4 regions of the Variovorax sp. 10L426 genome follow, and region 4 is predicted to be linked to each of the others. Evidence: predicted binding sites of a transcription regulator. Region 4 holds the regulator's gene; each other region holds the start of a gene.
What was found. Region 4 encodes sigma-54, which starts transcription at its own class of promoters, with help from an activator protein. Its sites were predicted from a motif close to TGGCANGNAANCTGCTTT; they were not measured.
Positions count from the first base shown of each region.

Region 1: a site for sigma-54 is predicted at 5,287-5,304, ahead of AC1DHL_RS16370 (pilin). Genes of this name have one in related genera too.
Region 2: a site for sigma-54 is predicted at 4,971-4,988, ahead of AC1DHL_RS08700 (methanol/ethanol family PQQ-dependent dehydrogenase). Genes of this name have one in related genera too.
Region 3: a site for sigma-54 is predicted at 1,399-1,416, ahead of AC1DHL_RS27185 (TorF family putative porin). Genes of this name have one in related genera too.

Region 1 covers NZ_JBFTJF010000010.1:150,510-158,387, reverse strand. The annotation lists gene AC1DHL_RS16395 (TerC family protein) at 1-448, shown strand, start outside; gene AC1DHL_RS16390 (Stp1/IreP family PP2C-type Ser/Thr phosphatase) at 466-1,275, shown strand; gene AC1DHL_RS16385 (FHA domain-containing protein) at 1,343-2,005, shown strand; gene AC1DHL_RS16380 (CHASE2 domain-containing protein) at 2,048-4,315, shown strand; gene AC1DHL_RS16375 (3',5'-cyclic-nucleotide phosphodiesterase) at 4,351-5,157, shown strand; gene AC1DHL_RS16370 (pilin) at 5,363-5,869, shown strand; gene AC1DHL_RS16365 (energy transducer TonB) at 6,280-7,008, opposite strand; gene AC1DHL_RS16360 (pilus assembly protein) at 7,016-7,878, opposite strand, start outside.
Region 2 covers NZ_JBFTJF010000005.1:39,498-47,375, reverse strand. The annotation lists gene AC1DHL_RS08725 (tripartite tricarboxylate transporter substrate binding protein) at 1-822, opposite strand, end outside; gene AC1DHL_RS08720 (ABC transporter permease) at 819-1,685, opposite strand; gene AC1DHL_RS08715 (ABC transporter substrate-binding protein) at 1,682-2,872, opposite strand; gene AC1DHL_RS08710 (PQQ-dependent catabolism-associated beta-propeller protein) at 2,869-3,858, opposite strand; gene AC1DHL_RS08705 (ABC transporter ATP-binding protein) at 3,892-4,605, opposite strand; gene AC1DHL_RS08700 (methanol/ethanol family PQQ-dependent dehydrogenase) at 5,084-6,910, shown strand; gene AC1DHL_RS08695 (c-type cytochrome) at 7,000-7,395, shown strand; gene AC1DHL_RS08690 (substrate-binding domain-containing protein) at 7,419-7,878, shown strand, end outside.
Region 3 covers NZ_JBFTJF010000026.1:51,600-59,477, forward strand. The annotation lists gene AC1DHL_RS27175 (ammonium transporter) at 1-51, opposite strand, end outside; gene glnK (P-II family nitrogen regulator) at 79-417, opposite strand; gene AC1DHL_RS27185 (TorF family putative porin) at 476-1,348, opposite strand; gene AC1DHL_RS27190 (YifB family Mg chelatase-like AAA ATPase) at 1,514-3,052, shown strand; gene AC1DHL_RS27195 (fumarylacetoacetate hydrolase family protein) at 3,170-4,354, opposite strand; gene AC1DHL_RS27200 (molybdopterin cofactor-binding domain-containing protein) at 4,395-7,878, opposite strand, start outside.
Region 4 covers NZ_JBFTJF010000016.1:41,277-49,154, reverse strand. The annotation lists gene AC1DHL_RS22300 (THUMP domain-containing class I SAM-dependent RNA methyltransferase) at 1-563, opposite strand, end outside; gene AC1DHL_RS22295 (sensor histidine kinase) at 611-2,377, shown strand; gene AC1DHL_RS22290 (RNA polymerase factor sigma-54) at 2,374-3,960, opposite strand; gene lptB (LPS export ABC transporter ATP-binding protein) at 3,970-4,746, opposite strand; gene lptA (lipopolysaccharide transport periplasmic protein LptA) at 4,757-5,452, opposite strand; gene AC1DHL_RS22275 (thiol:disulfide interchange protein DsbA/DsbL) at 5,575-6,222, opposite strand; gene AC1DHL_RS22270 (SPOR domain-containing protein) at 6,305-7,048, opposite strand; gene argS (arginine--tRNA ligase) at 7,061-7,878, opposite strand, start outside.

The DNA of each region.
Region 1 (7,878 bases), on a different contig from region 4:
GCTGCTGTGGATCGGTACGCAATTGCTCGGCGAAGAGGAAGACGACGGCGGCGAAGAGAAGGAATACGGCAGCATGCTTGCCGCCGTGCGAACCATCCTGCTGGCCGACCTGGTCATGAGCCTGGACAACGTGATCGCCGTGGCGGCCGCGGCCCAGGGCAGCATGGTTCTGCTGGTTCTTGGCCTTGCAATCAGTATTCCGCTGGTGATTTTTGGCAGTACGCTCATGATCAAGCTCATGGAACGTTTTCCCATCATCGTCATGCTCGGCGCCGCTCTCATCGGCTGGGTCGGTGGCGAGACGATCGTCAGCGACACCATCCTCACCGATGTCCTGGCGAGCAACCCTTGGCTGCACTACGCCGGCGCGATCACCGGCGCGGTCTTCGTGGTGGTGGTTGGCCGTTGGCTGCAACGCCGCGGACACACTGAAAAGCTGGCCGCCTGATCCTCCAACGAACGACCATGGCGAACCTGGGCGCACCCGCATCTCCGGAAACCGGCGCTCTGACCTGGGATTTCGCCGCCCTGACCGACCCGGGGCGGGTACGCGCCAACAACGAGGACACCATCGCCTTCGATGCCTCCTTGGGCCTGGTTCTCCTGGCCGACGGCATGGGCGGCTACAACGGCGGTGAAGTCGCCAGCGGCATGGCGATCGCGCTGCTCCAGGCCAGCTTCGGCCGGTGGCTCGCCCATGCAGGGCCGCAAGCGCACCCGAAGGCGGTTCGCCGGGCCTTGCAAGCCGGCACCGATGAAGCCAATTCGGCCATCCTCGAGGCAGGCATTGCGAACGTGCAATTGCAGGGCATGGGCACGACCCTGGTGTTGGCTGCCTTCGGCCAGCAACGCGCCATCGTGGGTCACATCGGCGATTCCCGCTGCTACCGGTTGCGCGGCGAAAAATTCGAACTGCTCACGCGCGATCACTCCCTGCTGCAGGAGCAACTCGACGCCGGCGCGATCACGCCGGAGCAGGCCATCCTGTCGCCGCACCGCAATCTTGTAACAAGGGCGCTCGGCATCGAGCGCCATGTCGAACTCGAAATGCACGAGCACAGCGTGCGTGCTGGCGACCTGTTTCTGCTATGTTCCGATGGCTTGAGCGAGATGGTGTCGGACGCGCAGCTTTTCACACTTTTGTTACAGAATATCGATCTCCCAGAAAAAGCAACACTTTTGGTTGCAACTGCGAACGACAATGGGGGACGGGATAACATTTCGGTTGTCCTGGCCCGTGCAAGCGGAGTTGGAGCGTCCGAGGAACCTGGATAGCCAAGATCAAGGAACTTCCGCCGCAGGGGCCTACTGTGAACAGAAAAATGAGATCCAGGAGTCGGCCATGCCGAAATTGATCGTGTCGATCGATGGCGTCGTCATCAAGGAGGTGACGCTTGCCAAGGACCGGACCACGCTGGGTCGCCGGCCGTACAACGACATCGTGGTCGACAATCTCGCCATCAGCGGCGAACATGCCGTGCTGCACATGATCGGCGGCGATGTCTACCTGGAAGATCTCAACAGCACCAACGGTACCTACGTCAACGGCCGTGCCATCAAGAAGCAGGCGCTCGAGCAGAACGACATCATCGAGGTTGGCAAGTACAAGATTCGCTATCTCGCGACCGCGAGTGCGAGCGCGACAGAGAGCACGCCCGCGGTTCGCGCCGTCGTTCCCCCCGCGCCGTCCGGCCCGATCCCGCTTTCTTCCGCGCCCACTGTCCAGGCCCCCCTCGGTGGCGGAACTGCCGGAGTGGCGGTCATCCGTGTTCTTTCCGGCAGCGGTGCCGGACGCGAGCTCTCCCTGCAAAAAGTCGTCACGACCATCGGCAAGCCCGGTGTCGCTGTCGCGGCCGTCACCCGCCGGCTGCACGGCTATGTGGTGGCGCCCATCGACGGCGGTACCGCCCTCAACGGCGAGCCGCTCGGCAGTGAAGCGGTGGCCTTGCAGGACGGCGATGTGCTCGAACTGGGCGGCACGCGGATGCAGTTCGTCGTCAGCTGATCCCTCGCCGCGGTACGCAGCAATCCGCGGCCGCGCGCAACAATGAACGCGCTGCGCCAGCGCTGGGCGCGGGTCGCAGTCACTCTCTTGCCGGTCGCGCTCGCCGTGGCGCATGTGGTGGGCGGCTGGCATCTACCCTTTGTCGAGGCGCTCGACTACTTCATCTATGACACGCGCCTGCGCGCGACGATGCCGAACACGCTCGATCCGCGCATCGTGATCGTCGACGTCGACGATCGCAGCCTGCAACAGCTCGGCCAGTGGCCCTGGAGTCGCGACCTGTTGGCGCAACTCACCACCGAAGTGATGGAGCGGCAGCAGGCCGAGGTGCTGGGCTTCGACGTTCTCTTTGTCGAACCCGATGCGAGTTCCGGCGTCGAGCCCCTTCGACGACTGGCCCAGGGGCCTCTGTCCGCCCGCCCCGATGTGGTCGACGAAATCAAACGCTTCGCATCCGAACTCGACCACGACACCGCCTTCGCGAAGACGCTCACAGGTCGGCGGGTTGCGCTGGGCTTCTATTTCACGCAAACGCGGGAGCCGCGCAACAAAGGGCAGTTGTCGGTCCCGGTCTTGCCCCCGGGGGCCTTTCCCGAGGGACGCACGTATACGACGCGATGGAATGGCTTCGTCGGCAGCATCCCGCAACTCGCGCGTGCCGCGCCGGCGGCCGGCTTTCTCAACGTGGTGTTCGATGCGGACCAGGACGGCATCGTCCGGTCGGTGCCGTTGATCGCCCGCTATACGGGGGAGGTCGCGCAGCCTGGCTATTACGAATCCCTGGCGCTGACCGTGTACCGGATGGCTGTCGGCTCACGTGCCGTTCGCCCGGTCTTCGCGCCAAACGGTCCGCAAGGCGGGCCGCCGCCTCTCGAAGCGCTGGCATTGGCGACGGCCTCGGGAACCGTGCGCATTCCCGTGAACGCGACCGCCAGCATGCTGGTGCCGTTTCGCGGGCCGGGCGGCGCGTCCGGTGGCTCGTTCCAGCACATCTCTGCTGCCGACGTCATCCGCGGCGTGCTGGAGCCCGGCCAGTTGAAGGGCAAGATCGTTCTCGTCGGCTCAACGGCGCCTGGCCTGGAAGACCTGAGATCCACGCCTGGAGGCGCTGCCTTTCCTGGCGTCGAAGTGCATGCCAACATCGTTTCCGGTTTGCTGGACGGCCGCATGCGCGGCATTCCGGACTATGCCCCCGGCTATGAGTTGGTCGTCGTGCTGGTTGCCGGCCTCGTGCTGGCCTTCGGCCTCTCGCTGAGTAGCGCGCCGCGCGCCGTGCTGATTGCCCTGCTCACCATCGGCGCGGCCGTGGGCATCAATACCTGGCTATTCCTCCAGGCCAACCTCGTTCTGCCCTTGGGCTCCACCCTGGTCATGATCGTGTCGGCCTTCATTCTGAATATGAGCTGGGGTTACCTCGTCGAATCGCGCGCGAGCCGGAGGCTGGCCAACCTGTTCGGCACCTACGTGCCCCCCGAACTCGTCGTCGAAATGCGCGCGGACCCCGAGCGCTACAGCATGCGCGCAGAGAGCAAGGAACTCACCGTGATGTTCTGCGACATGCGCGGCTTCACGCAGATGGCCGAACAGATGGCGCCTGTCGAGCTGCAGGATTTTCTGAACACCATCTTCAGCCGCCTGACGGAGATCATCAGCGCGCATCGCGGGACTGTCGACAAATACATGGGTGATTGCGTGATGGCGTTTTGGGGTGCGCCCGTCGACACGCCCGATCACGCCGAATTGGCCGTCCGAGCCGCCTTGGACATGGCTGCGGACGTGCGCGATCTGAACGAGGTCCATCGCAAGACAGGCCGTCCGCAGATCAATGTCGGGATCGGCCTCAACTCCGGCGTCATGAGCGTCGGGGACATGGGCTCCGCCGTGCGCCGCAGCTATACCGTGGTCGGGGACGCGGTGAATCTGGCGTCCAGAATCGAGGGCTTGGGCGTGCACTATGGTGTCGAGATCGTCGCCAGCGAGGCGACGCAATCGTTGGCGCCTTCGTTCGTCTGGCAGGAGCTTGACTGCGTGCGGGTCCAGGGAAAGCTGAAGATGGTTCGGATCTTTACGCCCGTCGGCAGGCGGGACGGCGTGGCCAAATCGCAAGCCGACGAGCTCGAACGCTGGAATTGCGTCCTTTCTGCCTACCGCGCGCAAGACTGGCAGCAAGGTCAAGCCATGCTGGCAAACCTGCACACCACGGATGCGCAAAAAGTCCTTTACCAGCTGTATGCGCAGCGATTAGCCTCGCAATCGTTGCAGCCCAAGGACCCAGACTGGGACGGTGCGACCCGGTTCGAATCGAAATAACAGCCGAAAGGCTGAAAGGTCAAAGGTCTCGCTAAATGCAGGTGCGTGTGTTGGGGTGCTCCGGCGCCATCGCCAAGGACTGCCGCACGACCTCTTTCCTGGTCGACAGCGACCTGCTGGTCGACGCCGGCACCGGCGTTGGTGATCTGACGCTCAAGGAAATGGCTGCCATCGACGACGTGGTGATCACGCATTCGCACCTGGATCACGTCGCCTCTCTTCCCTTGATGCTTGATTCTGTCGCGAACCTTCGTACGCGGCCGTTGCGTGTGCATGCATTGCGGGCCACCATCGAGGCGCTGCGTGCGCATGTCTTCAATAACGTCATCTGGCCGGACTTCGCGAGCATTCCGAGCCGCGAGGCGCCGTTCGTCAGTTTTCATGACCTGGTGATTGGGCAGCAGCTGCAACTGGGGACGGCGGCGCTCAAGCACATTGAAGTGTTGCCTGCCGTGCATACGGTTCCGGCCTGCGGCTATGCGGTTCGCAGCGCGCAAGGCGGGCCGAATTGGGTCTTTAGCGGGGACACGGAGCGCAACGCGCCATTTTGGGATCGGGTGAATCAGCTCGATGTGGCGATGCTGGTGATCGAGACGGCATTCAGCAATCGGGAGCAGGCGCTGGCTCAGCGGAGCCTGCATCTTTCGCCGGCGTCGCTGGCGGGGGAATTGGCGCAGATTGCTGTGGGCAAGAACTATCCGATTTACATCACCCATACCAAGCCGGCGGAGACGGGCGAGATCATGAGCCAGATCGACCTGTTGGCGGATGGATCGCAAGGGCAGGGCAAGAAGGGGTGGGACATTCGGTGGTTGCAGACGGCTGGGATTTTGGCGGTCTGACGAGACTTGTGCGTGGGGTGACAAAAATGTCATCTGCCGTCTGCCAGTTGCAACAGAATTTGTCACACGTTGTAACTCGAACGTGAACAAGTTGGCGGTGCGAGGGGCTTTAGGAGGGATATGGCGGCATGGCATGGATGCTGCGGTTACATGAGCGCACCGAGGGCTCGCCTCGGGCCCTCAAAACCAACCTGGAGTAACTGAAATGAACCGTCGTTCCATCGCACGCAATGTGCAAAAGGGTTTCACCCTTATTGAATTGATGATCGTTGTGGCGATCATCGGCATTTTGGCTGCAGTCGCTCTGCCGGCCTACCAGGACTACACGATTCGCGCGAAAGTGACGGAAGGGCTGTCGCTCGCCAGCGCTGCAAAGACCACGGTGGCCGAGAACTCAGCCAATGGGAAGCAGTATGACCTCGGCTGGACCAAGCCTTCTGCCACGGCCAGCGTCGGTGACATCGCGATTGATCCGAAGACTGGCGACGTCACAATTACCTACACCGCATCCATTCAAACGGGCGGAGGGACGCTGATTCTTCATCCTTACACTGGCGGCATTGCAAATGCAACCGCGCTTCCTGACTCAACCGGCAGCGCGCAAACACCGCCTACCGATGCTCTCTCATGGGCATGTGGCGCGCTTGGTGCTGGCGCACCCGCAACCGCTGGCACTCTGCTCGCGAAGTACGCTCCTTCCAGCTGCCGCTAAGCCAATCAGCCTCAAAAGAGAGCCGCCTTCGGGCGGCTTTTTTGCGTCCGCAGTTCCCCGAGGTTTATTTCATCAGGCGCCACTGCGTCCCGGTGGCGAGGACGGCTGACAAGCGCGCGGCGCGGTGGAGGCCGTACTGACCCGGCAGTAGCAAAGTCGCTTAACCGAGCGGCAGTAGCCGCCCTCACTTTCAACCGCATGATCTGGCAGCCCGTAAGTCTCCGCATGGCTGGCCTTGCCCCCGTGACGCGTCGCCGACGGGTTGATGCAAGACAGCGTGGATGTCGCGAACCCGTGCGGACGCCTTGATGAAGGGCGTGTGGCGAGAGGGCCGGCAGAATGTGCTACTCCACACGGATCGAGATACCCGTGCACAGACGGGCACTTCCAGCGCTTATGGGACTGAGTGCTTACTCAAAAACCACCTCTACCCGCATTCGCGATTTGACCGCTCGCCCGTCGATCCGGCCGGGCGAAAATTGTGCGGCCGTGAACGCCTCGCGTGCGGCTTGTTCGAACGCGGGAGGCAGCCCGGAGTCATTGGCGGCGACGTGCTGCACATGGCCGTTCTCGTCAATGAACAGCGAAAGAATTCCGACTTGTCTGCCCGCGGCGGATTCGCTGTCCGGTGTCGCAATGATCACGGGGGTCTGCGCTACTGGCGGCTTGGACAGCAGAGGGCGCGGCACGTAGTCTTCTTGCGGGGCTGTTACCGTCGACGTGGCAATCAGCGGCGTGTCCGGCTCGGCTGCGGTCGGCGTGTCGATAGGAAACTGCTCTGCTGCTCCCGTACCTGTTGTGCCAGTTGTGGGAATCGAATGCGCCGTAATGTGGGGGCGGGCTGGAGATGTCGGCTCCCGTGTCCTCAACGGTGCAGCAGTCATCGTCTTCTCGATTGGCCGAATACCCGAACTCACGCTCGGCCCCGCCTGAACCAACCGTACCTGCAGCGCCGTCGGCGAGCCAACAGGCCAATGTGCCGCGTGCCTCGGGAGTTCCGAGGGAGTACGCATCGTGATCAGCAGGAGGTGAGCCGCCATAGACACCGCAACGCACAGCGGCAGCGCATGCCGTGCATCAACCGACGACCATCGCAGCGAGCGACGCGGTCCGCCGGTCGCCCGCGCCGCGACCGTCATCGACACCTCAGTCCGTCAATTCGCGCCACGAGGTCCGATGCGCGCTGCCACTGCCCGTCATCGGCTGCGTGGGCGGAATCTCGGTCCTGATATCCCCGTTGCTGCCCTGCTCGATCATGCGCACATTGCCGTTGGTGTCCTTGACCCAACTCAGGCCAACGATCAGCGAGTTGCTGCTCCACAGCTCGCCAGACGGATTGGTGGTCACAACGCCGCCGTTTGTCACATCGAGGAAGTAGCGCCAGGATGAGCCGCCCGACGCGCAGGCGTCGCCATTCGGGATGGCACTTGCAATCGCCAGCGTGTTGAATTGCAGGCCCAGGCTGGTGGCCACGCGTTCGCCCGAATGCGGCAGGTCAATCCACCAACCGCCCTTGACGGTCCAGTCGACAGTGGTGTCCGACACTGCAGCGTTGGTGGCTGTATTTGAAGGCCCGTTCAGCGTGAAGGTCTGCTGCACGAAGTTCGTCGTGTCGGCGCGCACGTCGCCCCATCCGGTCGCTGTCAGATTGTCCTTGATCCCGTACACGCTTTGCTGGGTCGTGTCGGCGATGTCGGAAGTACCAAGGTAGCGCCCTGTCGCCACAATCACTACGGGCTTGCCGGAGGGCTCCGACAACTCAGGTTTGGTCGTGATCGGCTGCGGCGTGCTCGTGTCGATCTGCAGTTTGGCGAGCAACATGGCGGCCTGGTTCGGCGCGACGAGGTTGTCGACGTCGAAGCGCCAGACATTGCCCTTCAGGTCACCGCCGTAGTAGCGCTTGGCCGTGTTGTCGGCCGTGTTGTCGATCCAGGCGTTGATCTTGGCCAGGCCGCTCGGGTCGGTGGCGCTGCCCACGCCAGTCGAGATGTCCAGGAGCTTGGCGCCGG
Region 2 (7,878 bases), on a different contig from region 4:
ATGCAGAACGGCAAGCACGTCAGGCGGCAATCCGCGCGGGCCGGCCAGCCCGTAGGGCGACATCGCCACGATGTCGAAGCCCAGTTCGCGCAAGGTCGGCACCTGCGGCCAGCGCGGCGAGCGCTTCGCCCCCATGGTCGCGAGCAATCGCAGGCGACCCGCATCGACTTCCGGCGCGAAGCCCGAGGAATTGACGCCCGCCATCACCTGCCCCGACGACACTGCCAGGGTCAACTCGGCCGTGCCCTTGTAGGGCACATGGATGTAGCTCAGCCCCCGATCGGTGAAGAGTGCTTCGAGCACGAGGTGCGGCGTCGTGCCGATGCCGTTGGTGGCGATGCTCAACTCACCGGGCCGCTTGCGCGCGAAGTCGAACAGTTGCTCGAGCGAGCGCATCGGGCTGGAAGCGCGCACCAGCACCCCGAAAGTCACGCCCGAAATCTGGATGATGGGCGTGACGTCGCGCACCGGATCCCAGATCACCTGCTGCATGAAGGGCATGCGAAAGACCGGCTGCGGCATCTGCGCAATGGTGTAGCCGTTGGGTTCGGCCTGGAACAGGATCGGCATCGCCATCGTGCCGCCGGCACCGGCCCGGTTGGCGACCACCACGGGTTGGCCGAGCGCCTGCCCAGCGAGTTCGGCCAGGAGGCGCAACGACAGATCGGTCGCGCCGCCAGCCGCCCACGGCACCCACATCGTGATCGGCCGGGACGGAAAGGTGTCGGCGGCCAGCGCGTGCACCATGGGCCCCGCAGCCAACGCGAACGCGGCCGCACTGCGCAGCCAGCGGCGGCGGCCGGTGTTCATGGCGGTGTTCATGGCGGTCCTCCGCCGCGCTTCGTCAATCCGCCGAAACCGCGCTGCGGGTCGTAGCCCCAGCAGGCGAACACGAAGAACACCGTCAGGCAACCCAGCACGATCCAGGGTGCCGCGCCCGGGTCCTTGCCGTACAGCGCAAACCGGATCCATTCGACGGCGTGCGTGAACGGGTTGAAGCGCGCGAGCTGATAGACCCACTCGGCGCCCGACTCCTGCAGCTTCCACAGCGGGTAGAGCGCGGTCGACATGAAGTACATCGGGAAGATCACGAAGTTCATCGTGCCGGCGAAGTTCTCGAGCTGCTTGATGTGCACCGACAGCAGCAGGCCGAGCGCGCCCAGCATCAGCGCCCCGCAGACCAGTGCGACCAAGGCATTCAGACCGCCCAGCGAGAAGATCGGCAGATCGGTGCCGATCAGCAAGGCGACGATCACGAAGGCAAGCGCCTGCAACACCGACAGCAGCGCCGTCGCGCAGAGCTTGCAGAACAGCAGCCATGCGCGCGGCAACGGTGCGGTGAGCAGCAGCCGCATCAGGCCCATCTCACGGTCGTAGACCATCGCGAGGGACGACTGCATCCCGTTGAACAACAGCACCATGCCCACCAGGCCCGGCACGATGTAGACGTCATAGGGGATATAGGTGTCGTACGGCTCGACGATCGCGACGCCGAACACGTTGCGAAAACCCGCGGCGAACACCGCCAGCCACAGCAGCGGGCGCACCAGCGCCGACACCAGCCGGCCGGTCTGCTGCGAGAACTTGAGCAGTTCGCGCATGACGATCGCCTGCATGGCCTGCAGCGCATGCGCGACCCCGCGGTGCGCCGCGAGTTCCGCCTCGCCGGATTCGACGGGAATCATGGCGTCGTCTTGCATCGCTTCTCCGGGGCGTCCGCGCCCAGTGTGTCCAGCACGTTGGTCGGATGCAGCAGGCCTTCGACCGGCGCCTGCGAAATCACGCCCTGGCCGTCGGTGAGAAGCACGGTCTGGCGCAACTGCCCATCCCACGGACGGAAGGTCAGGTTCGTGCCTTTGGAGCCATCGATCGGCGTCTTGGCGAGCGCCTGCGCCCAGGCTGCGGCGGGCCCCTTCGGCGCCGCGATGGCGGCCGCGACCAGCGCCTTGCCCGCCATCCACGCCGACCAGTCGCTGTCAGTCATGGGCCGGCCAACCGCCTTGGCAAAACGGCGCGACACCTGCGGCGCGCCGTAGCGCTCGAACTGCGCATGCCAGGCCAACGCCACCAGCCCCGCATCACCCACCACCGGGCGAGGCAACACGATCCGGTACGGCAGGCCGCGTGCGAATTCGCCGTCGCTGTCGACCACCCAGACGGCGTCGTAAGTGGTGCCGGCCGTCAGCAGCAGCGGATTGGCCAGGTCGCGCTCGCGCGGGTCGCCCGAGAGCTTGAAAGGCTTGGTCGCAACCACCTGCAAGCCGTAGCGCTTGATCGAAGCCTGCGCCGCGGCGGCGCGCACCTGGTCCTGCGCGCTCGGGCCGACGAGCAGCAACACCTTGCTCCATTTGCGCGACACGAGCGTTTGCGCCAGCGCGTCGGCCCGCATGCGCTCGCTCGGAAGAATGTGGAACAGGCGCGCCCTGCAGTCCTGCTCGCGCAGACGATCTTCGGCATCGCCGACGTTGATCACCGGCAGCTTCACGGCATCGACCACGGCCAGCGTCCAATCGGCGGGAAGATCCGTCACGATCACGGCGGCGCCCGATTTTTCGGCCGCTTGCGCTGCGGCGCGTGCGGCCTCCCGCGAGTCGGCGGACTGCTTCGCCAGCGTGACCGCCGCATCGACGGCCTCCAGTTCGAACTGGCCTTCGTCCAACGCGACCTGCAAGCCGTCACTCGCGGGGCCGTCAGGGTGGCCCAGAAAGTGGCGCTCGACGCGCGACCGTTCGAGCCGCGTGTCAGGGTTCGGCGAGATCAGCGTCGCCTTCAACGGGGTGATGGCGCCCTTCGTTTGTCCGATCGACGCCGGCGCCGCCAGCAGCAGCCCCAGCAGCGACGAAAGGCCGACAGAGCAGGCGATCCACTTCATTCGACCACCACCAGCCCATAAGGCACGCGGCCGACGGGGATGCTCTTGATCGGCTTGGCCGCGGCGACATCGACGACGGTCACGTCATCACTCAAGCCGTTCACCACGTACAGCCGGGCTTCGGCCTTGTCGAGCGTGACGTTCCATGCGCGCTTGCCGACCAGTACGAGGTTCGTGACCTTGCGCTGCGGCACGTCGACGAACGCGACGTGGTTGGCACGGCCCAGCGCCACGAAGGCGCGTTTGCCGTCGCGCGAAATCTGGATGCCTACCGGCGTGATGTCTTCGCTGCGCGCGCCCTTGACTTCGAACTTCACGTTGCCGATCACATTGCGTGTGGCCGTATCGATGATGCTGACGCTCGCGTCGAGTTCGTTGGTGACCCACAGTTCCTTGCCGTCGGGGGTGAAGGCCATGCGACGTGGCCGCTTGCCGACTTTCACGTTCTTGACGATGGTGCCGCTGGCGACGTCGATCACGTGCACGAGGCTTGCGACTTCGGAGGTCACATACAGCGTCTTGCCGTCCGCGCTAACCTTCACGCCTTCGGGCTCCTTGCCGACCTTGATCGTCTTGAGCACCTTGCCGCTCAAGGCATCGATGAAGCTGACCGCCCCTTCGTCCTCGTTGGATGAATAGATGGTCTTGCCGTCCGGCGATACGTCGAAGGCCTCGGGCTCGTCGCCCAGCGGAATGCGGCGCACCGACTTGCCGGTTGCCGGGTCGATCACGTCGGCAACGTTCGAATCGCTGCAGGCGACCATGATCAGGTGATCCGCGGTGAGCTGGATGTGCCGCCCCCGATTGCAGGTCGGGATGGTGCCCTTGACGCTGAGGGTCGCCAGGTCGATCAGCGTGATGGCCTGGTCCTTCTCGCTCGACACATAGGCGGTGCCTTGTGCCAGCGCGGCCGTGCCGAGGCACACGCACGACAGCGCCACGACCGAACGGGCCACACGCTTCCAGACCTGGGCAACTTCATTCATGTCGACGTCTCTCCTGATGTGAATCGATGGCGATCAACTCGTGCGCGCGATGAACCCCGCTTCAAGCGTCGGCTCTCCAAGCGCTTGCGTCACCTCGGCCGGCGTGCCGTCGGCCAGCAGCTCGCCCTTGTGCAACACCAGCACGCGGTCGGCACCTTCGGCCTCCTCCACCCGGTGCGTTGCCCACAGGACGCAGACTCCGCGCTCCTGCACGTTCGCATGGAGCGCACGCATCAGGTCCTGGCGTGACTTCGGGTCCAGGCCCACCGTGGCTTCATCCATCAGCAGCACGGAGGGTCGATGCAGCAATGCACGCACAAGTTCCACCTTGCGCCGATTGCCGCCGGACAGTTCGCGCACCTTGCGATCGAGGTCCGCGTCGATGCCGAGTTGGGCACAGCCCGCCTCGATGCGGGATGCCGCCAGCCGCCGCGGCAGGCCGTGCAGGTCGGCCTGGAACAGCAGGTTCCGGCGGATGCTCAGATCCAGATCGAGCGATATCTGCTGAAACACCACGCCGATGTGGCGCAATGCCGCGGTCGCGGATCGGCGCAGCGAGTGACCGGCTACTTCGACCTCGCCTTCGTCGGCTGCAAACAGCCCGGTGAGCACCTGGAACAGCGTCGACTTGCCTGCGCCATTGGGCCCGAGCAAGGCCACGAACTGACCTGACGACATGGTCAGCGAAAGACCCTTCAATGCCGCCCGCGCCCCGTAGCGCTTGGTCAGGCCGGTGGTCCGGAGCATGGTCGTCGATGGGAGCGTCTGTGGCATGAATAACTTCGAGCATGCAATACGCGCGCCCATCGGCGCAAGCGGGTTGCGCCCTGCAAAGGACATGGGTGGGGAATGCGTCGTCTGGCGGTGAAACACTCTGTGTCGAAAGTGGTTGCCACAATTTCGGCGCAGCGGGCCTGGCGGAATACTTCGGTTCTCGCCGCTCCGACAGCGGGAGCGAGACGCCATTGCAAACACGCAGTGTCAACTTCGGAACTCGCTTCTTCAATGCATGCCATCGATAGGGTTTCCCCTTAACGAAATGGCTCGCTCGGAGGGGCCGAGCCAACCGCGGAGGCACCCCCGCCGGACCGGCGAATCAGGCGTGTTCGAGCGGGCGCGCATCTTGCATTTAGTGCCGTCGCCGACTTCATTGCGTTGTGCGGCAGGCGCCCTGTCGGAGGTTCCGTTCGGGGGGGCTCTGGTGAAACAGAACAAGGAGACTTCGATGCGAATTTCCGGGCATTTCCACGGGCGCCCTTGGCGCTATTTGGCGGTGGCGCTACTCGCATTGCCAGCCTTGGCATTTGCGAATGCCGATGTCGAGAAAAACATCGCCAACTCGAAGAACTGGGCGATGCAGGCTGGGGACATGTACAACCATCGCTACAGCACGCTCAAGCAGATCAACACCGGCAATGTCGGCAAGATGCAGGTCGCGTGGACCTTCTCCACCGGCGTGCTGCGCGGGCATGAAGGTTCGCCGCTGGTCATCGACAACATGATGTTCCTGCACTCGCCCTTCCCCAACAAGGTCTTCGCGATCGATCTCGATACGCAGAAGATCGTGTGGAAGTACGAACCCAAGCAGGACCCGGCGGTGATCCCGCAGATGTGCTGCGACACGGTCAACCGCGGCGTCGCATATGCCGAGGGCAAGGTCTTCCTCCAGCAGGCCGACAGCAATCTCGTCGCGCTCGATGCCAAGACCGGCAAGGTCGTCTGGACCGTGAAGAACGGGGATCCGAAGCTGGGCGCCGTCAACACCAACGCGCCGCACGTCTTCAAGGACAAGGTCATCACCGGCATCAGCGGCGGCGAGTGGGGCGTGCGGGGCTTCCTGGCGGCCTACGACATCAACACCGGCAAGCAGGTCTGGAAGGCCTACAGCACGGGCCCGGACGCCGAAATGCTCATGGACCCGGACAAGACCATGACCTGGACCGACGGCAAGATGGCGCCCGTCGGCAAGGACTCTTCGCTGAAGACCTGGCAAGGCGATCAGTGGAAGCTCGGCGGCGGCACCACCTGGGGTTGGTACAGCTACGACAAGGCGCTCAACACGCTCTACTACGGCACCGGCAACCCGTCGACCTGGAACCCCTCGCAACGCCCCGGCGACAACAAGTGGTCCATGACCATCTTCGCGCGTGACGTCGACACCGGCATGGCCAAGTGGGCCTACCAGATGACACCGTTCGACGAATGGGACTTCGACGGCATCAACGAGATGATCCTGGCCGACATCGACGTCAAGGGCAAACCCACCAAGGCGCTCGTGCACTTCGACCGCAACGGCTTCGGCTACACGCTGAACCGTGTGACCGGCGAATTGCTCGTGGCCGAAAAGTACGACCCGCAAGTGAACTGGGCCACGAAGGTCGACATGAAGACCGGCCGTCCTCAAGTGGTGTCCAGGTACTCCACGGCGCAGAACGGGCCGGACGTCAACAGCAAGGGCATCTGCCCGGCAGCACTGGGTTCCAAGGACCAGCAGCCGGCTTCCTTCGACCCGGAAACCAAGCTCTTCTACGTGCCGACCAATCACGTCTGCATGGACTATGAGCCGTTCAAGGTCGAATACACGGCGGGCCAGCCATACGTCGGCGCCACGCTCTCCATGTACCCGGCCCCGGGCAGCCATGGCGGCATGGGCAACTACATCACCTGGAACGCCGGTACCGGCAAGATCGTGCAGAGCCATCCCGAGAAGTTCTCGGTCTGGAGCGGCGCGCTCAACACGGCGGGCGGCCTCTCCTGCTACGGCACGCTCGAGGGCTACATGAAGTGCGTCGACAAGAAGAACATCAACAAGGAACTGTTCAAGTTCAAGACGCCCTCCGGCATCATCGGCAACGTGTTCACCTACGAGCACAAGGGCAAGCAGTACATCGGCGTGTTCTCCGGCATCGGTGGCTGGGCCGGCATCGGCATGGCCGCGGGGCTCGAGAAGGACCAGGATGGCCTGGGCGCCGTGGGTGGCTACAGGGAACTCAACCAGTACACCGAACTCGGCGGTTCCCTGACCGTGTTCGCGCTGCCAGGCGGCAACTGAAGCGCAAGGCCCTCTTTGGGGCCAGATCCGGAGATGGCAGCCGAAGGGTTGCCATCTCTTCAATCCGACGAAAACAAGGATCTCGCAATATGAGTTCAAGGAAGGCCTTGCTTATCGCCGGCGCACTGCTGATCTTGGCGGGCGCTGCTCACTCAGACGACAAACCGCCTCTGTACAAGGTGGTCGATGGCTACAAGGTGGACGCCGAGACGATGAAAGGCTTCCGGGCTTGGCGAGCGGCCGCTTGCGACCGCTGCCACGGCGCCAACCAGGAAGGACTGGTCGGGCCGTCGCTCGTGGTCAGCCTGAAGACGCTGTCGAAGGAAGACTTCATCAAGACCGTGACCAACGGCCGGTTGGACAAGGGAATGCAGAGCTTCGGCAACAGCCCGGTGGTCATGCAGAACATCAATCAGCTCTACGCCTATCTCAAGGGAAGGTCCGACGGCGCGATCACGCGCGCGAAAGTCGAAGAGATCAAATGACCCACGCCGGCTCACATCAACGCATGCTCGCGGCCATCGGCATCGCGCTGGCTGCGCTGGCGGCCAGCGCGGCGGCGCAGGACCCGCCCGCGGCACGCACCGCGCTGCGCGTCTGCCAGGACCCGAACAACCTGCCGTTCTCGAACGTCAAGGGCGAGGGCATCGAGAACAAGATCGCCGAAACGTTCGGAAAGTCGCTGGGCCTTCCGGTGGTCTATTACTCCTTTCCGCAGCGCCTGGCCTTCATCCGGAACACATTGAAGTTCAAGCTGCCGGGCCAGGAATACCCTTGCGACATCGTGATCGGCGTTCCCGCGGAATATGACCAGGTGTCGGCCACCAAGCCGTACTACCGTTCGACCTACGCGCTGGTTTTCCCGAAGGGCAAAGACCTGGATCAAGTGGCATCCGGCGAGGACTTCCTGAAGGTCGATCCTGCGAAGCTGAGCAAGCTGCGCATCGGCGTCTACGACCGTTCGCCCG
Region 3 (7,878 bases), on a different contig from region 4:
GGCGGCAAGCACGCTCAGGCCGAGCGCGAGTGAAACAAGGAATTTTTTCATTTCGGTTTGTCTTTCATGCCTTGCAGGTCAGAGTGCTTCGCGGCCCGTTTCGCCGGTGCGGATGCGTACGACTTGCTCCAGGTCGTACACAAAAATCTTGCCGTCGCCGATCTTGCCGGTGCGTGCGGCGGCCTCGACGGCCTCGATCACGCGCTCGACGAGTTCGTCGGCCACGGCGGCCTCGATCTTCACCTTGGGCAGGAAGTCGACGACGTACTCCGCGCCGCGGTAGAGCTCGGTGTGGCCCTTCTGTCGACCGAAGCCCTTGACCTCGGTGACGGTGATCCCTTGCACGCCGATGGCCGAGAGGGCTTCGCGCACTTCGTCGAGCTTGAAGGGTTTGATGATGGCTGTGACCAGCTTCATGGTGTTTCTCCTACGGATGGATGGAAGCGGCGCGGCTTCGAAGCCGCGCCTGCGGCAACTACAGCGTCTTGGTCAGCATGACAATGAATCGAGTGACGTTCGGCGAAAACGTGGAGCCGCCGATCGGTCCGAAGACGGTGCCGGTGGGGATGCCCGGGCTGGCGACCAGGTTGAAGGCGCTCTGGTTGTTGCCGCCCTGTACCGAGCCACCGAGCGCCAAGCCGCTGCCGAGGTCGTAGGACACGCCCACGTTGTAGTCCAGGTAGTCCTTGTAGCCCAGGCTCTTGATGTCGCTGGTGAAGAAGGTGTAGCCGATGGCCGTCTTGAAGGTCAGCTTGGGAAAGATCTCCTTCGTGTACGACAGGTTCAGGTAGCTGGTGTTCTGGCCGTCCAGGCCCGAGCCGCCCTGGTTGCCGGCGTAGTTGAAATAGTCGTTGGAGACGGTCCAGGAGTACTTGCCCGCGAAGGTGCCGATGCGCTCGTCGGTCCAGCTGGCGCCGCCGTAGATTTCGGTGGTGTTGCCCGCGGTGTTGCCGGGGTAGTAGTACTGGTAGACGCCGACGTCCCAGTCGATCGGGCCACCCTTGAATTTGTAGCCGCCGTAGAAGTCCATCTCGACCGAGTTGCCCGCCAGCCAGTTGACGCTGGAGTTCCAGTTGCCGACGTAGAAGCCGCTGTCGCCGAAGACGTAGTCCAGGCCGCCCTGGATGGCGGGCTTGAACCAGCTGGTCTTGGCGAAGCCGTTGTGTCCGATGGTGTCCTGGTCCTGGCCGCGGAACTTGTAGTTCGTGGTCAGGGAAACGTTGCCCGTGAGATTCGGGGCCGGGGCCGCTGCCGGCGCCGCGCTCGCGTCGGCGGTTTGCGCGCTCGCCAACATCGGCAAGACGGCGAGGGCGCCCAAAGCCAGGATTCGGACGGGTTTGCGGTGCATCATCGAGAGACTCCTCGGAGTTGTTTTGAAAGTGGGTTGGAAACCACGTCGAAGCAGGGAGCGTGCCAAGCGCATCAAGGCCAGGTTTACAAAGGCTTGCGCAGGCATGTACGTCGTCACATACAAGATGGGATGGAGCGCACCATCCTGGGGATAGGGAGAGTCATGAGTCTTTGTTTGGTGCAAAGCCGTGCGTTGTTGGGCCTGGAAGCGGCCAGCGTCACGGTCGAGGTGCATCTGGCCAATGGTTTGCCCAGCTTCACGCTGGTCGGTCTGGTCGATGTCGAAGTCAGGGAAGCGCGCGAACGCGTGCGGTCGGCCATCCAGAACACCGGCCTCGAGTTCCCCAATAACAAGCGAATCACCGTCAATCTCGCGCCTGCGGACCTGCCGAAGGATTCCGGGCGCTTCGATTTGCCGATCGCCCTCGGCATCTTGGCGGCCAGCGGCCAGATCGAGGCGAGCCGGCTGTCGGGGCACGAGTTCGCGGGCGAACTCTCGCTTTCGGGGCAATTGCGGCCCGTGCGTGGTGCGCTCGCGATGTCGCTGGCCCTGCACACGCGCGGCATCGCCACGCGGCTGGTGCTGCCGACCGACAGTGCACAGGAAGCCGCCCTGGTGCCCGGCGCCGAGGTCTACGGTGCGCGGCACCTGCTCGACGTGGTGCGGCAATTCCTTCCGGCTGACGGCGCGCCGCCGGCGGATGCCGGTGAAGACGGTTGGGCCCGGGTTCTTCCAGCGCCTCGCGGACTGGCCGCTCGCCACGCCGACCTCGCCGACGTGAAGGGACACGCCAGCGCCAAGCGCGCATTGGAAATCGCCGCGGCCGGCAACCACAGCCTGTTGATGGTGGGACCGCCCGGCTCAGGCAAGTCGATGCTGGCGCAGCGCTTTGCAGGCCTGCTGCCCGCGATGAGCGTCGAGGAGGCGCTCGAAAGCGCTGCCGTGGCCAGCCTGGGCGGCCGCTTCGCGGTCGATCGCTGGATGTGCCGGCCGACGTCGAGTCCGCATCACACAGCCAGCGCGGTGGCGATGGTCGGCGGCGGGTCGCCGCCAAGGCCGGGCGAGATCTCGCTGGCGCATCACGGCGTGCTGTTTCTCGACGAGTTTCCAGAATTCACGAGGCCCGCATTGGAGGCGCTCCGCGAGCCGCTGGAGACCGGAACGATCACGATCGCTCGCGCGGCGCGGCGGGCCGAGTTCCCGGCGCGGTTCCAGTTGATCGCGGCAATGAATCCGTGTCCCTGCGGTTACCTGGGCTCGACGCTCAAGGCCTGCCGGTGCACGGCCGATCAGGTCTCTCGCTATCAGGGCAAGCTCAGCGGCCCCTTGCTCGATCGCATCGATCTCCACATCGAGGTGCCCGCAGTCTCGGCGCAGCAGTTGCTGGATTCGCCCGCTGGCGAGGCGACCGACGCCATCCGCGAGCGAGCGGTCGGGGCTCGCGAACGCGCACTGGCCCGGCAAGGCAAGACCAACCACGCACTACAAGGCGCAGAGATCGACCAGCACGCTTCATTGGCGCCGGACGCGCTGAAGTTCATGCACACGGCGGCGGCGAAGCTGGGCTGGTCGGCGCGCAGCACGCACCGGGCACTGAAGGTAGCCCGCACGATCGCCGACCTGGCGGGGTCTGAGGCCACCGAAAGCGCGCACGTCGCGGAGGCCGTTCAGTACCGCCGCGCGCTAAGGGCGGCAGACTGAGCGGCTCAACCCCTCGTAAAAGCCAGAAAACCCGTGGAACCGGCTTCGCCGGGCCACCGGGTTTGCCCCCGGAGAGGGGGTGGAGAGCGACACGAAGTGCGCGAACCTGGGGGTGATCTAAATGACTCCGCGCCCCGCGAGATTGCGCATCAGCGCACCGATGCCGAAGGTCCACCGCGCCGCATCTTCGGAATGCACGACCCGGTTCTCCAGCGCGCCGAGTTCGGGCGCCGAAATGGTGACCCGGTCGCCCACCACATGCGTGAAGCCCTGCCCCGGACCGTGGCGGTCCTGCGTGGGCGCGAACATGGTGCCGAGAAAAAGCATCAGGCCGTCGGGGTAGGCATGATGCGCGCCGATCGCCTGCGACACGAGGTCCAGCGGATCACGGCTGATCTTCGAAAGCGAACTCGATCCTTCGAGCGTGAAGCCTTCCGGCCCCAGCACGCGCAGCGCGACGGTGATGCGGCGCACGTCGTCGATGCCGAAGTGGTCGTCGAAGAGCCGGACGAAAGGCCCGATCGCGCAAGACGCGTTGTTGTCCTTCGCCTTGCCGAGCAGCAGCGCGCTGCGGCCTTCGAAGTCGCGCAGGTTGACGTCGTTGCCCAGCGCCGCGCCGAGCGTCTGCCCGCGGCTGTTGACGGCCAGCACGACTTCGGGCTCGGGGTTGTTCCACGCCGACCCTGAATGAATGCCCACGTCGGCGCCGGTGCCGACCGCCGACAGCACGGGCGCCTTGGTGAAGATTTCGGCGTCGGGGCCGATGCCGACTTCGAGGTACTGCGACCACGCACCCTGCGCGATCAGCACGTCCTTGACCTTCGCGGCTTGCGGCGATCCGGGCACGATGCCGGCGAGGTTGTCGCCAAGCACGCTGCCGAGCGCGGCGCGAATGGATTCCGCCTTCGACGCATCGCCGCGCGACTGTTCTTCGATCACACGCTCCAGCAGGCTCGCGATGAAGGTCACGCCGCTGGCCTTCACCGCCTGCAGATCGCAGGGTGCGAGCAGCCACGGATGCCGCGTGTCGCGGCGCGATTCGTCGCTGTTCGCCAGTGTCGCCTCCAGCGAAGCCACGCGCGGCGTGCGCTCGTCGCGCAAGACCTGGCGCACGGCGCCCACCGGATCATCGAGCTCCAGCAGCTGGCTGGTCGTCGCTGCAATGCGCGAGAGGTCGTGCAGCCCGCCTTCGTGCACGGCCGCAAGCACGGGCCCGACGTCCGGCAGCCAGAGGCGGCCGATCAGGGTGGCGCGCTCGGCGTCCCGAGGCAATGACTGGGCGGGCGTCAGCGTCGATGTCATGCGGAAGTCTCCTGATTGATCCGCTGATCGTACGGGACTGTCAGCGCTTCATGTCGACGTGGCTCGCCCGGACCCGGGCGACCGCCTTCGGCAGATCCTCCCATGCCGGTGCCTGTGGCGCGAAACGCGCGCGCATGTAGCCGGCCAGTTCGGCGATCTGCGCATCGTCGAGCGCTTCGCGGAAAGCGGGCATGAAGCCGATATCGCGCGCCGCCGGCTCGCGCACGCCGTCGAGGATGGTGCGCAGCAGGTTGTCCGGCCGCGCGCTTGTGAGGTTGCTGTTCAGCGCGAGGGGCGTGTTGACGCCGAGCAGCGTGGGCCCGTCGCCATCGTGATGGCAGGCCGCGCAGGCGCTGTCGAACATGCGCTGGGGGCCGCCGAGCAGTTGGCCCTGGCGCGCCGCGGCATCGGCAACGACGCGCTGCGCCTGCGCCTGCGCCGAGGCTGCCTCGTCCGACGCTTCGGCGTTGAAGGAAGCGAGATAGGTCGCCATCGCGCGGATGTCCGCGTCCGGCACGGCGGCGAGTTCGCGCACCACTTCCGCCATCGGGCCGCCTGCGATGCCGTGGTTCTTCGCGTGACCGTGGCGGAGGTAGCGATAGAGCGCTTCGGTGTTCCACGGCACCGCGGACTTCGACAGCGAGGTCAGCGCCGGCGCTTCCCAGCCGTCCACCATGGCGCCCGACAGATAGGCCGTGCCGCCCTGCTCCGCGCCGAGCGCATTGCGCGGCGTATGGCAGGCACCGCAATGGCCCAGGCCGTTGACCAGATAGGCACCCCGATTCCACTCGACGCTTTTCGAGGCGACGGGCCGCATCGGCGACGGATCGTGGAACAGCGCGTTCCAGCCCGCCATGAGCGGTCGTGCGCCGAAGGGGAACTTGAGCTGAGCCTTCGGTGTTTCTGCGCTCACGGGCGTCAACGACATGAAGTACGCATACAGCGCCTGCAGATCGTCGTCGCTGGTCTTCGCGAATGCTGTGTAGGGGAAGGCGGGATACAGATGGTGGCCGTTGCGCGAGATGCCTTCGCGCATCGCCCGCTGGAAGGCGCTGAACGACCAGCGACCGAGGCCGGTGTCGGCATCGGGCGTGAGGTTGGTGGTGTAGATCGTGCCGAAGGGTGTTTCCATCGCGCGCCCTCCCGCGTTGGGCGTGCCGCCGGGTACCGTGTGGCAGACCGCGCAGTCGCCCAGTGCGGCGAGCGTGCGGCCGCGCTCGATGGTCGATTCGCTGTAGGCCGGCGCGCTGAAAGACACCGGCGCGATCGCGGACCGCCAGCCCATCGAGCCCGCAACGACGCCGATGCCGCCCACGACCAGCGCGGCGAGGCCCGCCCACAGTCCTCGGCGTCGCGGCCACGGCGCGGTGGCGGGCAGCTCGCGGTCCGGCTCGGCGTGGTCCGGCGGGCGCGAGCCATCACCCTCCTCCTCGCCCGCTGGCGCCGGAAGCGGATTCAGCGCAGGGCGCACCACCTCCGGCGTGAACGGCGGCGCGCGGAAGCGAACGCCGGTCGCATCGAAGATCGCGTTCGCGATCGCCGCCGTACCCGGCACGGACGACGATTCACCCGCGCCCAGCGGCGGCTCACCGGGGCGCTGCATGTGCATCACCTCGATCACCGGGACTTCGCGGAAATTGATGATCGGATAGCCACCCCACTCGCGGCTCGCGACCACGCCCGAAGGCCGCACGCCCGGGAGCATTTCTGCATCCGGCGCCCGCTGCGGCGCGAATTGCACGCGCTCCTTCAATGCACGGCTCGTCGTCTGGATCACGTTGCCGTGGATCTGGTGTTCCACGCCGGCCGGATTGACCATCAGGCCCGCGTCATGCCCCACGACCACGCGGCGCACGTGCACCTCGCCGGTCTTGCGGTTGACCTCCACATCCGCCACCCACGCAGACCATGCCGCGCCGAAGCCCGGCCACTTGCTGTGCACATAGCGCGCATACGCAAAGCCCTGGCCGAAGAGGATGTCGCCGCCGGGCCCCAGGCCGCCGTCGGCGTTTTCCTGCGGACCGGTGCGCATGCGCCAGCCGGCCTTCTGTGCCGTCTCGCGCACCAGGTCGGCGGCTCGCGGATCATGCAGATGGCGCAGGCGGAACGCGACCGGATCGACGCCGGCAGCGGTCGCGAGTTCGTCGACGTAGGACTCGTGCGCAAACGAACTCGGCAAGGCCGACACGCCGCGAAGCCACGAGGCCCGAACGATCGGCGCCATGTCGTTGACCTTCACGCGCAGGTTGCCGTAGGCATAGGGCGGCCGCGCCGTGCGGTCGCCCATCTCGAAGGCCTGCGCCACCGGCTCGATGGTTCGGGTCAGCAGCAGCGCCAGCGTGGGTGCGCCATTCGATGGATACGAGGTTTCGAAATCGTAGGCCGCGACCTCGCCGTCGGCATCGAGGCCGCCGCGAACCTGCATCAGCTGCGCGGCACCTTTGGGCTCCCACGTGTGCTCCTGCTCGCGCGTGAGTTGCACACGCACCGGCGCGTCGACCGCGCGGGCGAGCAGCGCCGCGTCGGCTGCGACGTCGTCGGCACCGTTGCGGCCGTAGCAACCGGCCGCTTCCATCCGAACGACATCGACCGCCACATCGTCCAGGCCCATCAGCTTCGCGAGATCGGCACGCAGCACATGGGGGTTTTGCGAGCCGGCCCACACGCGCAGCCTGAAGCCGTCGCCGCTTTCGGGCTCCCAGTGCGCGAGCGCGCACGAGGGGCCGATCGACGCATGCATCTGGTAGGGCCACACATAGGTCCGCGGCATCGGATTGGCGGCATTCTCGAGCGCGCCGTCCACGTCACCTTCATCGACCAGCAGGCGCTGCGTCGCCGGATTGGCACGCAGCGCGCCTTCGAGGTCGTCGAGCGCCGGCAAGCCGGGCCAGCTTTTCCAGGTCACACGCAGTTCGCGCAGTGCCTGCTCGGCATGCTCCTCGCGCTCCGCGACGATGCCGACGAAGTCGCGAATGACCACCACGCCCCGGATGCCGGGAATGTGCGCAATCGACGATTCGTCGACAGATTCCAGCGTGTTGCCGATGAAGTCGCCATGGTCCGCGCCGGCATACGGCGGCCGCACGACGCGCCCGTGCAACATGCCGGGCACGCGCATGTCATGCACGAAGACGAGTTCGCCCGCAAGCTTGGCCGGAATGTCGACGCGCGGAATGCGGCTGCCGACGATGCGGTAGTCGGCCGGGTCCTTCAGGCGCGAAACGGTGTCGAGCTGCAGCACGGTGCGCGCGCCAGCGACCAGTTCGCCGAAGCCGAGGCTGAACGCCGGGTCGTCGCCAGCGTGAACCCTTCCGTCGCGCACCTTCAGCAGCGACGGCTGAACACCGAGCCGTTCCGACGCTTGCGCAACGAGCCATGTGCGCGCCTGCGCAGCCGCGTGGCGCAACGGGCCGGCGTGGATCTGGATCGACGCGCTCGCAATGGTCGCGCCCTGGTTGGGCACGCGCGCGGTGTCGCCCAGCATCATGCGAAGCTGCGCCAGCGGTACATCGAGCTCTTCCGCC
Region 4 (7,878 bases):
AGCATGGCGGCGGCCAGCGTTTCCTTGAGGGGTGCATCACCCTTGTCCTGCCGCCAGCCGCGCTTGAAGAGCGGCTCGCCGGAAGTGTCGATGTAGAGGGTGCACTCGTCGGTCGTCAGGTGCGCGAACACGCGGGTGTCGGGCCACTGGGTCTCGATGCTGGGCCGCACGCCCCCCGCCTTGGCGCGAAAGCGGTCGGCGATCGCGTCCTTGATGCGCAGGGTGGCGAAGTTCAGGCTCTGCAGTGGGCTGTGCTGGGCGGTGGTCTCGATCTTGAAGGTCTGCTTGGGTGTGAACCAGATCTCCCAAGCCACGCCACTCGCGATCGCGTACAAGTCGTTCTCGCTCCGATATGGTGCATGGGCGAGCTCGATCAGCACGCGCTGCGCCAGCCGGCTGTGGAGATTGAGCTTCAGCGCATCGCGCCAATCGGCCCGCACGCGCACGCCGCCGCGCAGCGTCAGCAGGTCCTGACCGACACGGCCAGTCAGCGCGTGGACTTCCTGTGCGAGGAAATCCTCGACGCCAGCGGCGCAGGGAAGAAAAAGCGAAAGATCGTTCACACGCCGATTGTCGCCTTGTCTCGATGCTGCTCTATAGTGGCTCGCAGATGAGCTCCCCGACCGTCCCAGCTCAAACAGAGACTTCGGCAGCCGACCGGTTTGCCGTGCATTGCGAGGTCCTCAGGCTCAGCACTCAGCCGAGCGGACCTGTTCTGCTCGTTCAGTTTCTGCTCGATTGCGGCGTGGCGGCGCTTTTCGCGTGGCAGTACTCGGTGTCGCATGCGGCCATCTGGATCGCCATGATTGCGGCCACCACAGCCTATCGCGGTTTTTTTCCGCAGCGGCTGCCTGACCCGTTGACGCCCGAGAACATCAAGCCGGCCTTGCGCCTGCACACGCTGCGCATCGCGGTGCACGAGGGCGCTCACGGCGCTGCGGGCGTGTTGCTCTTCGACCCGGCCAACGCCACCTCGCAGTTGATGATCGGGCTGGTGGTCATGGCGATGACGCTGTCGTCGGTGTTTTCCGTCTCGTACTACACGCCGGCGATGCAACTGGCGATCACGTTGCTGCTGGCGCCGGTGATCGTCATGGGCATCGGATTCGGCGCCCCGTCCATGATGGTCATGGCGGTGCTCGGCATCGGGCTGCTCGCCATGGTCTGGCGCCTGGTGGGCGAGCGTGCGCGGCAGCTCGAAGAGAACATCGGCCTGCGCCACAACGAAAGTGCGCTGCGCGCGCAGGCGCTGGCGGGCCTGCGCGAATCGCAGGAAGCGCAGGCCGAGCGGCTGCGCTTCTTCTCGGCCGCCAACCATGATCTGCGCCAGCCGGTGATGGCGATGGGCTTGCAAGCTGAGGTCCTGCGCCATCAGCTGGATGCCGGCGAAGACCGGCTGACCGTGCAGAACACCGTCGCCGCGCTATCGCGCGCGCAGCAGGCGCTCGAAGGTCTTACCAATCAATTGCTGGAGATCGGACGCATCGAGGCCGCGGCCGACCCGATCACGCCGGTCGCCGTCGCGCTCGCGCCCTTGCTGAACGAACTGGCGCGCCAAGCCGGCAGCGGCCGCGTGCGTGTGCGATGCCCGCCGGACGTGGTGGTCTGGACGGACGCGGTTGCGCTGCGCCGCATCCTCGGCAACCTTGTCGACAACGCGCTCAAGTTCACGCCCCGGGGGCGCGTGCTGCTGGCATGCCGGCGCCGCCCTGATGCATGGCGCGTCGAAGTGCGCGACGCGGGCGTCGGCATCGCGCCTGAAGCACAGGAGCGCGTGTTCGGCGACTTCGAGCAGATCGGCAACATCGAACGCAACCTGCAGCGTGGCCACGGACTGGGACTCGCCATCGTGCGACGGCTGGCTGCTCGACTCGGCGTTGAGATCACGCTGCGCTCGGCGCCCGGGCGCGGATCGGTGTTCGGCTTCGAATTGCCGGCCGCACCGCTGGGCGCGCCGGTCGTGCCTTCGATGGTCTCGGCTACCGAAGCCGCCGCCCCGGGAACGCTGCGGCAGGGCCTTGGGGTGCTGGTGGTCGAGGACAACACCGTGGTCGCCGACAGCGTTGCGGCGCTGCTGCGCCTCTGGAGGGCGCGCCCGCACGTCTGCATCAGCGCGGCGGACGCATTGGCGTTGCCGAACCTTCCCGCTTTCGAGATCGCGCTGTGCGACATCCGGCTGCCGGGTGAGTTGGATGGCATTGCGCTCGCCAAGGAACTGCAGCGGCGAAGCCCGAACCTGGCGATCGCGCTGATCTCCGCCGACATCGACGACGCAACGCTCGAACTGGCCCGCGAACGCGGCTGGCAGGCGCTGCGCAAACCGGTGCAGCCCGCCGACCTGCGCGCGCTGCTGCTGCGGGCTCAAAGGCGAATCTAGAGCGCCTTGCGGAGATTCGCCGGCGCGATGCGCAAGGCCTCGCGGTATTTCGCGACCGTGCGGCGGGCGCATTCGATCCCCTGCTCCTTGAGCATCTCGGAGATCTGACTGTCGGACAGCGGTTTCTTGAGATCCTCGGCGCTCACGAACTGCTTGATCAACGCCCGCACCGCCGTGCTTGAAGCGTTGCCGCCGGTCTCGGTGCCCAGCGCCGAGCCGAAGAAGTACTTGAGCTCGACGGTGCCGTAGGGCGTCGCCATGTACTTGGCCGTGGTCACGCGGCTGATGGTCGATTCGTGCAGGCCCAGTTCGTCGGCGATTTCGCGCAGCACCAACGGTCGCATCGCGAGTTCGCCGTGTACGAAGAAGCTCTTCTGCCGCTCGACGATGGCGTTGGACACACGCAAGATGGTGTCGAAGCGCTGCTGGATGTTCTTGATGAACCAGCGCGCCTCCTGCAGCCGCTGCGACAGCGCCTGGCTGCCTTCGCCCTTGTGCTGCTTGAGCGCGCTGGCATAGATGTCGTGCACGCGCAGACGCGGCATGACTTCGGGGTTGAGCATGACGCGGAACTTGGTGTTCGTGCCGTTGCCGACGCGCGAAACGATCACGTCCGGAATGACCACGTTGCGTTCGACGTCCACGAAACGGCGACCCGGCTTGGGTTCGAGCCTGGCGATGAGCTGCAGCGCGGCGCGAACCTCGTCCTCATTGCTTCGCGTGAGCGTGACCAGTCGCTTGATATCGCGCCGGGCGAGCAATTCCATCGGCTGCTTGCAGATGGCGATGGCCGTCTTGCGGATTTGCGCTTCCTCTTCGGTCTCGTCCTCGCTCGCCAGGGCGCGCAGTTGAATGGTGAGGCACTCGCCGAGGCTGCGCGCGCCGACGCCGACCGGCTCCAGGCTCTGCAGCAGGCCGAGCGCAACCTGGAAGTGATGCACCAGGTCGTCGAACTGATCGTTGTCGTCTCCAGCAAGGCCGGATGCGAGCGCGGGCAGCGAATCTTCGAGGTAGCCGTCGTCGTTGAGCGATTCGATCAGGAAGCGCAGTGCCGCGCTGTCCGTGTCGCTCAGGCGAAGGCCCAAGGCCTGGCGATGCAGGAAGGACTGGAGCGACTCCTGGCTGCGCGCGAGTTCGGTCGCGTCGGTGCGCTCGTCGTCGCCGAGGTTGTTGGCGCGGGCCGGGGCATCGCCGCCCCATTCGCTGTCGTCGGGCGCAAGATCGACGGTGCCGTCGCCCTCCCAGTCGGGTTCGGAGTCCACGCCTTCGGCGACGGCGACTTCGGCTTCGCCGTTGACGGCGGTGGCGGATTCCGCCGCCGAGCCGGGCGCGCCGGCGACGAAGTCACCATCGACCTCGGCCATCCGGTCGTCATCGCGGACGGGTGCGTCGGCGGCATCGAGACCGAATTCCTCGCGCGCGGCCTCTTCGGCGGTGCGCTCGAGAAACGGGTTGTCGTCGAGCATCTGCTCGACTTCCTGCGAAAGTTCGAGCGTGGAAAGCTGCAGCAGTCGGATCGATTGCTGGAGTTGGGGTGTCAGCGCGAGATGCTGCGATACACGCAGCGAAAGACCCTGCTTCATGGAACGCGATCACATTCTGAAATGCTCGCCGAGGTAGACGCGCCGCACATCGGCGTTGTCGACAATCTCCGAAGGCGTGCCCTGGGCGAGCACATGCCCGTCGCTGATGATGAAAGCGTGATCGCAGATGCCCAGCGTTTCACGGACGTTGTGGTCGGTGATCAGCACACCGATGCCGCGCTCCTTCAGGAAGCTGATGATTCGCTGGATCTCGATCACCGCAATCGGGTCGATGCCCGCGAACGGTTCGTCGAGCAGGATGAAACGCGGCTGCGTGGCGAGGGCGCGGGCGATCTCGACGCGGCGGCGCTCGCCGCCGGACAGGGCCAGGGCCGGGGAATCGCGCAGGTGGTCGACGCGCAGGTCGGCCAGGAGTTCGGCCAGATGCTCCTCGATGCGCCGCTTGCTCAGGGGCGCCGGTCGCCCGTGGGCGTCGGGTTCGTACTGCAACTCGAGCACGGCCCGGACGTTTTCCTCGACCGTGAGCTTGCGAAAGATCGACGCTTCCTGCGGCAGGTAGCTCAGCCCCATGCGCGCGCGCCGGTGGATCGGCATGTGGGCGATCGGCTCGCCGTCGATGGTGATGTCGCCGGCATCGGCGCGAACCAGGCCGACGATCATGTAGAAGGACGTCGTCTTGCCTGCGCCGTTGGGGCCCAGCAGGCCGACGACCTCGCCCTTCTGCACGCCCAGGGACACGTCCTTGACGACCGTGCGGCTGCCGTAACTCTTTTGCAGGCCACGCGCCTCGAGGCGGCTTTCCGCCATGTCCGCGCCTGCGCTCATACCAGCGGTTTCAATCACTCTTTGCTTCTCCGCCCAGCGTGGTGGTGGACCGCAAGCCCTTGCCCTCGGCCGGCTTGGCGGCTGCGGCAGGCGCCGGCTTGGCACCAGGGGCGGCGCCCGGCGCCGCGGCGGTCTTGGGGGTGAGGATGGCCCGGACGCGGCCGCCGGGCTGGCTTGCCACGCCAGCGTTCGGTGGCAGCGACGAGCCATTGACCGTGAAGGTGTCGTTGCTCTGGTCGTAGACGATCAGCGGCCCGCTGCTCTCGTCGCTGACGGTGGCGCCGATCAGCCGACGCATCACCGCCTGGCGGATGAACTTCACGTTGTCGGCGCGGCTGTCGTATTCGATGGTCTCGCCCTGGCCTTCGATCCACTCGTCGGTGCCGGCATCCCGCTTCTGCTTGAAATATGCCAACTTTCCGGGCGCAGCAGTGACGACGCCGTACTGGTAGCCCTCGGGATCCTGCCGCACGTCGATGCGGTCGCCGCGAACGACGATCGTGCCCTTGGTGACCACCACATTGCCGGTGAACACGCTGGTCTGCTTGAGATCGTCGTAGCGCATCGAGTCCGCTTCGATGTTCATGGGCTTGGCGCGGTCGGCCTTTTCGGCCTGCGCGACCGAGGCCATGCCGGTCAGGGCCAGAGCCAGCCACAGAGCGCGACCGGCATGACGAAAGGGAGTGGAGGTGAGGGGCGATTTCATAGAGGCACGAAACTTGCTCTGCGATTGTATGCCCCCGGGGGATGCGGCCTTGCGCGGCCTTGACGAAAAAGCCCGCCAAAGCGGGCCTTTCGGGGGAAGGAAGTCGGGTCGGCCCGACCTTGTCAGCCCTTTCGGGCTTCGGCGACGAGGGAATCCACGACCTGCAGCGCGCGTTCCATGGAACCGGCCGTTTCACCATCGACATACCAGCGCCCGGCCACGCCGAATGCCGGCACGCCGGCCACCTGGAAGTCGCTCGTGAGCTGGCTGGCGCGCTTGGCCTTGCCGACCACGGAGAAGGACTTGAACAGTTCGGCGAACTTCTTGGCGTCCAGGCCCGGCTGCTTCTCGGCCCAGGCCAGGATGGCCGCGTCGCCCATGATGGGCTGGCGCTGCTTGTGAATGGCGTCGAACAGGATCGGCTGGAACTCGTCCACCTTGCCCATGGCTTCGAGCGTGTAGTAGAGGCGCTGCTTGGCTTCGGTGTCGTTGCCCACGAAGGGAACCGGAACGCGCTTGAACGCGACGTGAGGTGGCAGCTTCTTGGCCCAGGCTTCCAGTTGTGGCTCGAACGCCGCACAGTGCGGGCAGTTGTACGAAAAGAATTCGATCACCTCGACCTTGCCGGCCGGCGTGTCGACCGGCGCAGGCTTGCCCAGGACGATGTAGTCCTTGCCGGCCTTGGGTGGCTGCTGCTGCGCGTACGAAGGGGCAACCAGCGGAAGAAGACCCAGCGAAGCTGCGGCCAGCGAAAAGTCACGACGTTTCATATATGAAATTCTCCTATGCGGCTGAAAGAGCCCGGGGTCCGGGTGGAGTTCCCGGACCTGTCGAGGTAAAGAATGGCAAAGCTCAACGCTGGACGCGTACCAGGGCGGACTCGAGGCCGCCGCTGTCCAGTCGCTCCTTGAGCTGATCGGCGTCGTCCTTCTTGTTGAACGGGCCGGCACGCACACGGTACACGGTGCGCCCTGCCTGCTCGCGCTCGGTCACGCGGGCTTCGACGCCCATCAGCGACAGCTTGGCGCGCTGGGCCTCGGCATCCTCCGGGGTGCGGTAGGCGCCGGCCTGCACGAAGTACACGAAAGGATCGCCGCTGGCGCCAGATGAACTTGCGCTCGCAGTCGTGCTCGACCCCATCCCCGACCGCGCGCGGGCCAGATCGCCCAGCGGGTCGCTCGATGGCGTCGCATTGGCCTCGGCCGGCACCGGCGCGGTGCGCGCCGGGCGTGTCGGCGTTGCCGAATCGCTGCCTCGGGCGCTGGGCGCCACGACCACCGGCACGGGCGCCGAGGTCGGCGGATTGAGCGGGCCGACCGTCGCCGGCTGGGGTGGCGTCGCCGTCGCGGTGGCTGCCGCTGCCGGCGGACGGGCGGGCGCCGACGCCTTGCCTGCGAGCGGCGCGTTCGGATCCCAATCCCGGTTCTTGCGCGCCTCGGCTTCGTCCTGCTCGGGGCCGCTGCGCTGGGTCTTCGTCATGAACGGGATCGGCACCTTGGTCACATAGACCGCGATGCCGAGGGCCACGCCGAGCCCGAGCACGAGGCCGATGATCAACCCGATGACGATGTTGCCGCTGCTATGTCTTTTTTTCATGGTGGAAGGTAATCACATCTTCTGCGGCGAGCTGACGCCGAGAACAGCGAGGCCATTGTGCAGCACCTGTGCGGTGGCGGCGACGAGGGCCAGGCGGGCCAGTTTCACGGGCTCCTCGTCGACCAGGATGCGCTCGGCATCGTAGTAGCTGTGGTAGCTCGCGGCCAGCTCGCGCAGATAGAAGGTCACGTCGTGCGGCGCGAAATCCTTGGCCGCGGCGGTGAGCATGGTCGGATATTTGGCGATCTGCAGGAGCAAGGCCTGCGAGGCAGCGCTCTGCAGCGGCGACAGGTCGACATCATTCAGCGTGGCGACATCGCCGCCCCAGGCCGCCAGCACCGAGCAGATGCGCGCATGCGCGTACTGCACGTAGTAGACGGGGTTGTCGTTGTTCTGCGCCAGCGCGAGATCGATGTCGAAGGTGTATTCGGTGTCGGGCTTGCGGCTCAACAGGAAGAAGCGCACCGCATCGGTGCTGGTCCATTCGATCAGGTCGCGCAGCGTGACGTAGCTGCCGGCGCGCTTGCTGATCTTGACCTCTTCGCCGCCGCGCATCACGCGCACCATGGTGTGCAGCACGTAGTCAGGGTAGCCGGCCGGGATGCCTTCGCCCGCGGCCTGCAGGCCGGCGCGCACGCGTGCGATCGTCCCGTGGTGGTCTGTGCCCTGGATGTTGACGACCTTGTGGAAGCCACGCTCCCACTTCGCGATGTGATACGCCACATCGGGCACGAAGTAGGTGTACGTGCCGTCACCCTTGCGCATGACGCGGTCCTTGTCGTCGCCGTATTCGGTGGACTTGAGCCACAGCGCGCCGTCATGCTCGTAGG